One region of the Rhizobium sp. WYCCWR 11152 genome, then DNA from elsewhere that is predicted to be linked to it. Evidence: riboswitches for the same ligand, from Rfam matches in the RefSeq annotation. Region 1 holds a riboswitch; each other region holds the start of a gene.

What was found. A riboswitch is a leader RNA that binds a small molecule or an ion and turns the genes downstream of it on or off. The one in region 1 is predicted to bind cobalamin.
Region 2: it holds a riboswitch for cobalamin, as region 1 does, so the genes downstream of both, cobU (bifunctional adenosylcobinamide kinase/adenosylcobinamide-phosphate guanylyltransferase) here and fdhA (formaldehyde dehydrogenase, glutathione-independent) in region 1, are expected to answer to the same signal.
Region 3: it holds a riboswitch for cobalamin, as region 1 does, so the genes downstream of both, bluB (5,6-dimethylbenzimidazole synthase) here and fdhA (formaldehyde dehydrogenase, glutathione-independent) in region 1, are expected to answer to the same signal.
Region 4: it holds a riboswitch for cobalamin, as region 1 does, so the genes downstream of both, G9X67_RS04980 (ABC transporter substrate-binding protein) here and fdhA (formaldehyde dehydrogenase, glutathione-independent) in region 1, are expected to answer to the same signal.

What each region holds. Positions count from the first base shown of each region.
Region 1 covers NZ_JABFCP010000012.1:232,813-235,010, forward strand. The annotation lists gene G9X67_RS35445 (EamA family transporter) at 1-414, shown strand, start outside; cobalamin riboswitch at 577-780, shown strand; gene fdhA (formaldehyde dehydrogenase, glutathione-independent) at 1,002-2,192, shown strand.
Region 2 covers NZ_JABFCP010000008.1:127,473-129,670, forward strand. The annotation lists gene G9X67_RS10475 (chloride channel protein) at 1-87, opposite strand, end outside; cobalamin riboswitch at 348-745, shown strand; gene cobU (bifunctional adenosylcobinamide kinase/adenosylcobinamide-phosphate guanylyltransferase) at 1,122-1,631, shown strand; gene cobW (cobalamin biosynthesis protein CobW) at 1,636-2,198, shown strand, end outside.
Region 3 covers NZ_JABFCP010000008.1:286,608-288,805, reverse strand. The annotation lists gene bluB (5,6-dimethylbenzimidazole synthase) at 47-733, opposite strand; cobalamin riboswitch at 775-963, opposite strand; gene G9X67_RS11260 (MFS transporter) at 1,452-2,198, shown strand, end outside.
Region 4 covers NZ_JABFCP010000004.1:63,918-66,115, forward strand. The annotation lists gene G9X67_RS04975 (iron ABC transporter permease) at 1-83, opposite strand, end outside; gene G9X67_RS04980 (ABC transporter substrate-binding protein) at 80-1,096, opposite strand; cobalamin riboswitch at 1,273-1,529, opposite strand; gene G9X67_RS04985 (TetR/AcrR family transcriptional regulator) at 1,741-2,198, shown strand, end outside.

The DNA of each region.
Region 1 (2,198 bases):
GCGCTCGGCATGACGGCGTCCTTCGCGCTGGTCATCATCATTCCGCGCATCAATCCCGGCGTGCCGAGCCTGCCGCCGACCGTCGTCAGCGCCTTCCTGACGCTGGCCATCTTTGCCCCGTTCGGTTCGGTCGGCTCGCTCGACCTGCACAATTGGATCGTTCTTGCCGCCTTCGGCGCGACCAATTTCTCCCTGGCGCTGGTGCTCTTCCTTGCCGGGGCGAAGCGGATGCCGCCGGCTGAAGCCGCGCTGATCGGCACGATGGAAATCATACTCACGCCGTTCTGGGTCTGGCTGTTGTTTGCCGAGCAACCGCCCGTCGCTACCTTTTTCGGCGGCGCGATCATCCTCGGCGCCGTGCTCTGGCACACGGCCATCGACGTCAGCCGCAGCCGGCGACCGCATCGCGCCTAAAGCCTTTAGGCGGCGATCAATCTTCCCAGACGATCCGGAAAACCGCCGTATTCGCGGGATCAATTATTCCCCCTGCGCAGCGAGCTATGGCGACTTTGCCAACTGTCGTCTTTGAGTTGCACCCATGTCGTTTTCTTGATCGCTGTTTTCCGTCAGGCATGGTTTGTTTGTGGCGTTCAAGGCGCTATCTCGCAAACTGGCGAAATGGACATTGGGAAGCCGGCCTGACCCGCCGACGCTCCCCCCGCAGCGGTAGAAGAACTGAAATCCTCAAGGAAATCGCCGGATAGACATCCGGAAAGATATCGAGATGGATCGGAAGGAGATTCTGGAGCTGGAAACCAGCTCTTGGCAGAGCAAATCGACGGATTGCAGGCAGACGATCACGAGCGGAACGACAGGCGAAAGCCGTGGCGTTCACTCCTCTTCTCCATCCAATCTGTCCGTTTTGAAAATTCGAATATCGCCCGGTGCGGCGGTATCCTCGTGTTGTGGACACCGGACTGCAGAGGAGGCAGGCCGGAGGGAAGGTTGCCATCGACTGCATCGGTTGCAGATCGAGGCATTCAAACAAGTGGGAGGAATCCATGAGCAAAAATAGAGGCGTCGTTTATCTCCGGCCGGGCAAGGTCGAAGTCCGCGACATCGACGATCCGAAGCTGGAAGCGCCCGACGGCCGCCGCATCGAACACGGCGTCATCCTGAAGGTGATCTCGACCAATATCTGCGGCTCCGATCAGCACATGGTCCGCGGCCGAACGACGGCGATGCCGGGCCTGGTCCTCGGTCATGAAATCACCGGCGAGATCATCGAGAAAGGCATCGATGTCGAGATGCTCGAAATCGGCGATATCGTCTCGGTGCCTTTCAATGTCGCCTGCGGCCGTTGCCGCTGCTGCAAGTCTCAGGATACCGGCGTCTGCCTGACGGTAAACCCGGCCCGCGCCGGCGGTGCTTACGGTTATGTCGACATGGGCGGCTGGATCGGCGGACAGGCGCGCTACGTCACCATTCCCTATGCAGATTTCAACCTGCTGAAAATCCCCGATCGGGACAAGGCAATGGCGAAGATCCGGGATCTCACCATGCTCTCCGACATTCTGCCCACCGGCTTCCATGGCGCGGTGCGTGCAGGCGTTGGGGTCGGCTCGACCGTCTATGTCGCTGGCGCCGGCCCGGTCGGCCTTGCCGCTGCGGCTTCGGCTCGCATTCTCGGCGCTGCTGTCGTGATGATCGGTGATTTCAACAAGGACCGCCTGGCGCATGCGGCGAAAGTCGGTTTCGAACCGATCGACCTGTCGAAGAGCGACCGTCTTGGCGACATGATCGCGCAGGTCGTCGGCACCAACGAAGTGGACAGCGCCATCGATGCGGTCGGCTTCGAGGCACGCGGCCACTCGGGCGGGGAGCAGCCGGCGATCGTGCTCAATCAGATGATGGAAATTACCCGTGCCGCGGGTTCGATCGGTATTCCCGGCCTCTACGTTACCGAGGATCCGGGCGCCGTCGACAACGCCGCCAAACACGGCAATCTTTCGCTTCGTTTCGGCCTCGGATGGGCCAAGGCACAGTCCTTCCACACCGGCCAGACTCCGGTGATCAAATATAATCGTCAGCTCATGCAGGCGATCCTCCACGACCGACTGCCAATTGCCGATATCGTCAACGCCAAAGTCATCCCGCTCGACGATGCCGCCAATGGATATGAAAGCTTCGACCAGGGAGCGGCGACGAAATATGTCCTCGATCCGCACGGAGACGTGGCGAAAGCCGCATAGCGATGC
Region 2 (2,198 bases), on a different contig from region 1:
GCTACGGCGGGCCAGCGCCCGCAGGCGTCCCGGATCGAAGAAAACACGCAGCGCGCGGAAACGGCGCCGATCCAATTTCATAAGCATGGCTAGACAACTAGGCGGGGAGAGGCCCGGTCAAGGGCGGAGATGGTCGCGCAGTCCGCTTGCGACGCAATTGCGGCGAAAAGCCGGCGGATGGAATAAATTTTTTATGACGTAAGCCTCTGATAAATGACGATATTTAAGGTAGAGTAAGTCGTGCTTGGGTAAGTGCGTCGCGTGGCTGGCGATCGGGCGGCCGCCAAGGCCGGTTGACTTCATCCCTGCGCTTGCCTAACCATCCCGATAACGGATGGTCGACTGACCATCCTGACATAACGGATGGTTCCGGATCGGTGTTGCGCCCTTCCGGATGAAAAGGGAATGTGACGGGGCGGACCCAAGCCGGGCGCCTTCATCACAGCCGACCCCGCGACTGTAGAGCGGTCAGGGTCTTCCATCCGGCATCAGGCCCTTCCGGCCGGCGGCTTGCAATAATGCAAGCGGGCGGGATGGGTGACATGCCGGAAAAGCCACTGGATATGCATGGTGATCAACCGGGGTCGGACGCCTCTCAAGTCTACGAATCGTCCACCTTTTCACTGATGCAGCCGGGAAGGCGAGGATGATCCGCTGGCACGATCAGGGCGACCGGTTTCCGGTCTGCCCCGATCGCGGCCGATAACCGCGAGCCAGGAGACCTGCCATGCGTGCCGGGCGAGAAGCCCACACCTGGGCAATATGCCCGTTGCCAGCACGGAGGTTGTCTTGGCTGAACGATTGAATTCGGCGCGGCCTGGTGCGGCGCATGCCACGCCTCCAAGCAGCGCTGCAAGAGGAGTGTTTTCGGCCGCTTATGTCGAATGCTGGGTACCCCCCTCTGTCCTGCCGGACATCTCCCCCACAAGGAGGGAGGTCGGCAAGCCGCACGACCGTCGTGTTACATCAATTGTTTGGAGAAAAGCTCTCGGCGATTCAATCTCCCCCCTTGTGGGGGAGATGTCCGGCAGGACAGAGGGGGGTGTCACACTCTCAGTAGCCGAGAAAGGTGCACTCGGAACAAGCCACGGCTACGCACTCTCCCTGAGGGGCTTTTGAGTATGACCGCCACCTTCATCCTCGGCGGCGCACGTTCCGGCAAATCCCGTTTCGCCGAATCCCTCGTCACAGCGACCGGCCTCGACCGTCACTATGTCGCGACCGGCCGGGCATGGGACGAGGAGATGCAGGCGCGCATCACCCAACACAAGGCCGATCGGGGTCCGTCCTGGACAACGCATGAAGAGCCGCTCGATCTCGTCGGTAAACTCGCCGCCATAGACGGCGAAGGGGGCATCGTGCTGGTCGATTGCCTGACGCTCTGGGTCACCAATCTGATGATGGAGGAGCGGAATATGGCGGCGGAATTTGCAGCCCTTGCCGATTTCCTGCCCGCCGCGAAGGCGTGGCTTGTTTTCGTTTCCAACGAGGTCGGTCTCGGCATCGTGCCGGACAATCGCATGGCGCGGGATTTTCGCGATCATGCCGGCCGGCTGCACCAATCGATCGCGGCGAAGGCCGCCGAAGTTTATTTCATCGCGGCAGGCCTGCCGCTGAAAATGAAGGGTTAAGTCTATGAACCAGCAGAAGATTCCCGCAACCGTCATCACCGGCTTCCTCGGCGCCGGCAAAACGACGATGATCCGCAATCTGCTCACCAATGCCGGCGGCAAGAAGATTGCGTTGATCATCAACGAATTCGGCGATCTCGGCGTCGACGGCGACGTGCTTAAGGGCTGCGGTGCGGAAAATTGCACCGAGGATGACATCATCGAGCTCACCAATGGCTGCATCTGCTGCACCGTCGCCGATGACTTCATCCCGACGATGACGAAGCTGCTCGAGCGCGAACAGCGTCCCGACCATATCGTCATCGAGACCTCGGGCCTTGCTCTGCCGCAGCCGCTGGTCGCCGCCTTCAACTGGCCTGATATCCGCACGCAGGTGACTGTCGACGGCGTCATCACGGTGGTGGATAGCGCCGCCGTTGCCGCAGGGCGTTTTGCCGATGACCATGATGCTGTCGATGCGCGCCGCGCCGAGGACGAGTCGCTCGATCACGAAAGCCCGATCGAGGAGCTGTTCGAGGACCAGCTTACCTGCGCCGATCTCATCGTGCTCAACAAGACAGACCTGAT
Region 3 (2,198 bases), on a different contig from region 1:
TCAATGGCGTGACTATGCGATTGAGGCCATGCTCCACCGCACTGCTCTAGGTGTTCAGTCCCCATCCATCATGAAAGACGAGTTCCTCGAGCGGTAGCCGCTGCCGCCAGCCTTTGACGGAGAGTTCCGGCTCGTCATAGAGCCGGTCGACGAAACCGGCACAGAGCCAGGCGACCACTTCGATATGCTCGGGTATGCCGAGAATGGTTTTCAGGTCGCCTTCACGAAAAATGCTGACCCAGCCGATGCCGACCCCTTCCGCCCGTGCCGCAAGCCAGAGATTCTGGATGGCGCAGACGGTCGAGTATGAATCCATCTTCGGATTGTGGGTGCGCCCCAGCACCACGCTGCCGCTGCGGGTAGGATCGCAGGTCACGCATATGCCGAGCGGCGCCTCGACGATGCCTTCGAGCTTGAGCGATCGGTAGGCCTGCCGCCGCTCGCCTTCGAACATCAGCGCCGCCTCCTCGTTGGCCCTCGCAAACGCGTCCTGGATGCGCGTCCGGACAGCGGCACTTTTCACCAGAATGAAATTCCACGGCTGCATGAAGCCGACGGATGGTGCGTGGTGAGCGGCCGTCAGCAGCCGCTGCACAACATCATCAGGCAAGGGATCGGGCAGGAACTGGCTGCGAACGTCGCGCCGCGTCATGATCGCGTGATAGACGGCCTCGCGTTCGGCCAAGGAAAAACCGGACGCCGCCGAAAGGGCATCCTCATCAAAGGGTCGCATCGTCAAATCCCCAACAACGCGACCGCCCCGCTGTCCGCGCGGATCGGTCTATCTTGCCAGGCCGGTCTTCTGACTCGGCGTCATCCGTCTGCCGCAGCCTTCCCGGCAAAAGGCCAGTGGCATGATGAAGCGGCAAGCGTCGGCCTTACAGCGTTGGGCACGTTCCGGTCTTGCACCGGATTCCCGATTCTCCCGCCTTATCGGCGGGCACCTGACGACGCATCTATTTCAGGAAAGCGCGGCGGCGGCAAGCTGGGCCCGATGTCGCAGTCAAGCCGGAGGCCGCGCGGTGCCGCCTGTCCCTCTCTTCCGCCGGCAAAAGGGAGCGCTGCGGTGCCACGAATCTCTTCTCCCCAGCGGGGAAAAGGTGCCGGCAGGCGGTTGAGGGGGTGAGCGGCAAAGCCGCGAATGCGCTGAGCGTAAGCGAAGGGCAATGATGAAGGGCAGCCGTGCAGCCCCCTCATCCGACCCTTCGGGCCACCTTCTCCCCGCTGGGGAGAAGAGAGCGCAAGCCGCAGCCTCAGTTCCTACATCAAACCCTTGGGAGGACAAAAGGAAACAAGACGTACGATCCCGTTTCGTCATCCACCCGCGTCGGTTTGAAGCGGCTAGGCAAGCCCCTTCACCGACAGTTTCTATGGCCTTATCACCACCGAAAGCGTATGGACTGTGACAGTCCATCGCAGCATCTCGGTTGCCCGTGCCCCGCCTCACACCCATGATCCTTGCGGTCGCCCTGTTCATGGAACAGATGGATTCGACCGTGATCGCCACCAGCCTGCCGGCAATCGCCGCCGATATCGGCACCTCGCCGATCGCGCTGAAGCTCGCCGTCACCAGCTATCTCGTGGCGCTGGCGATCTTCATCCCGATCAGCGGCTGGATGTCCGATCGGTTCGGTGCGCGCAACATCTTCCGCATGGCGATCTTTGTTTTCATGATCGGCTCGATCGCCTGCGCCTTTTCCAACTCGATCACGGCCTTCGTCGTCTCGCGCCTGATCCAGGGCGCCGGCGGCTCGATGATGACGCCGGTCAGCCGCCTGCTGCTGGTCCGGGGAACGCCGCGCCACGAACTCGTCGATGCCATGGCCTGGCTTACCATTCCCGCTTTGATTGGCCCGATCATGGGGCCGCCGATCGGCGGTTTCCTCACCACCTATCTCACCTGGCATTGGATCTTCTGGATCAACGTCCCGATCGGCGTGCTCGGCATCATCCTCGTCACGCGTTTCCTGCCGACCGTCGAGCCACGCAGTCCGCGGCCGATGGACTTCCCCGGATTCTTCCTTTGCGGCATCGGCTTCTCCGGCTTCGTTTTCGGCGTGTCGGTCATCAGCCTGCCGGCCGTGCCCGTCATCTACGGTTACGTCACGGTTGCGATCGGCATTCTTGCCGGCCTCCTCTACCTCCTGCATGCCCGCCGCGTGCCCTATCCGCTTCTCGATCCGAAGATGTTCCGTTAC
Region 4 (2,198 bases), on a different contig from region 1:
ATCAGCCCGAGCAGGAGAAGTGCCGCCGTGGTGAGCGCGGCAAGCGCCCACCATCCCTGTTGCCTGACCGACACTGCCTTCACTGCGCCAGGCCGAAGGACTTGATGCCGTTCGCCAATGTCTCGATACCGTCGATCGTGCGGATCGTCGGGTTCATCGACTGCGCGTCCATCATCACGAAGTGCTTGTTTTTGACCGCGTCCAGCTCCTTGGTCACAGGATCGTTCTCGAGGAAATCGACCTTGACCTTGGGATCGTCAGCGGCGTAACGGCGGCGGTCCATGGTCGCGAGCACGATGACGGCAGGGTTAGCCTGGGCGATGGTTTCCCAACCGACCAGCGGCCATTCCTCTTCCGTGGTGACGACGTTCTTCGCACCGATCGTCTTCAGAATATAGGCGGGCGCGCTGTTCTTGCCGGCGATGAAGGCGTCGCCATTGACCTCCTTGCTGGAGAACCAGAAGACGACGGGCAGGTTCTTGCCCGACGCGCCTGATATCGAGGCGACGGCATCCGACTCGCGCTTCTTCAGCTTGGAAATCAGCGCATCGCCGCGCTCCTTGACGTCGAAGATCTCCGAGAGCTCGGCGATTTCCCGGTAGATCAGGTCCATCGTGAACAGCTCCTTGCGCACGCCGTCGCCGCCATCAGTGTTGACCTTGGCGACGCAATCGGCCGGCGCGAGATAGGTATTGATCCCGAGATCCTTGAATTGCTCCCGCTTGCCGACCGAGCCCTGCGCGCCGACATGCCATTCGAACTCGGCCGTCACCAGGTCGGGCTCCTGCCCGACGACGGATTCGAAGCTCGGGTCGTTGTCGGCAAGCCGCTTTATCTTGCTGTTGGCCTCGGCATATTGCGGCAGGACGGGACCGACCCAGACGGCCGTTCCGGCGATCTTGTCGGCAAGGCCGAGCGAGAAGAGCACTTCGGTCATGCCCTGACCGATCGAAACGACTTTGGATGGCGCCTTTTCGAAGGTCACCTGCTGGCCGCAATTGGTGATGGTCAAGGGATATCGGGTCGCGGCAAGGCTTGGTGCCGCAAAGCCGGCGAGCCCGAAGGCAAATGTCATGGTGGCGAGAATCTGGCGCATGGAAAACCTCGATGAAGGGAAAATCACGGCCGTTCCGCGCATATGCGCGGACCGAAAGCACGCTTAGGCGTGCACTAGCCGCAGGAGGCCCAATCGAGACGGATGCATGCCGGAATTCGGCGAAGGTTCAGCAGGTCAATCATATCTGTTCCTTGTCCGGGCATCCCCGCCCGGTTGATTGGATCGTGATTGACGGCAGGTCTCCTGGCTTGCGGATATCCGTCGTTTCATCCTCCTTCCCGCGATATCTCGCAGTGGCAGGGCCATGAGCCCTTCAGAGATGGCCAGTCGCTGGCCACTCCTGAGATGATCGACAATCCGCTTACAGTTGCGGGGGCAGCCACGGTCTCGGTCCCTACTGGGTCATCCTCACCGTGTTCCCTATTAATCCCCTTGGAGTCATCTTCAGGGAACCGTCGCCCCAGTTACGTCGCCGGCCCGCCCGGCGTCAATAACTATTCCCGCGTGTCATGCCGCCTCACCGACAAATGCGCTTCATGCCGTCTCACCGCGCAAACCGCCGGTTGCCAGAAGACGTTTGACAGCAATGCTGCCATTATGGCATTAATACTGCCATGAATAAAGTGACACCGCCTCGACCCACGGCCCGCGAAGAGTTGGCGACCATCACGCAGGACCGCATCATGGAAGGTCTTGCCGCCCTGTTGCGCGCCGGTAGCGACGAGGTCACCTTCGATCTCGTCGCCCGCCAGTCCGGCGTGCCGCAGCGCACGCTTTATCGCTATTTCGCCAACAAGGAGACACTGCTCGCCGCGTTCTGGCACTGGGTGAATGCGCTGATCGCCGTGCCGGCGCTGCCGGCTTCGCCTGAGCAAGTAGTGGCGCATATTCCCGAGCTCTTTTCTGCCTTCGACCGCGACGAGCCGCTGGTGAGAGCGATGCTGCACAATCCTCATGGTCGCGCGGTGAGGCTCGCCCATGCCGAGGCGCGGCGCGAGAAGTTTTCGATCGCGCTGCGCGATGTCACCGGGACGATTCCCGCAGAAGATGCCCGGCATCTGCTCGCCGCTGTGACAGCGCTCTGCTCTGCTTCGGGATGGGAGAGCATGAAAGATAACTGGAGCCTGTCGGGCGCTGAAGC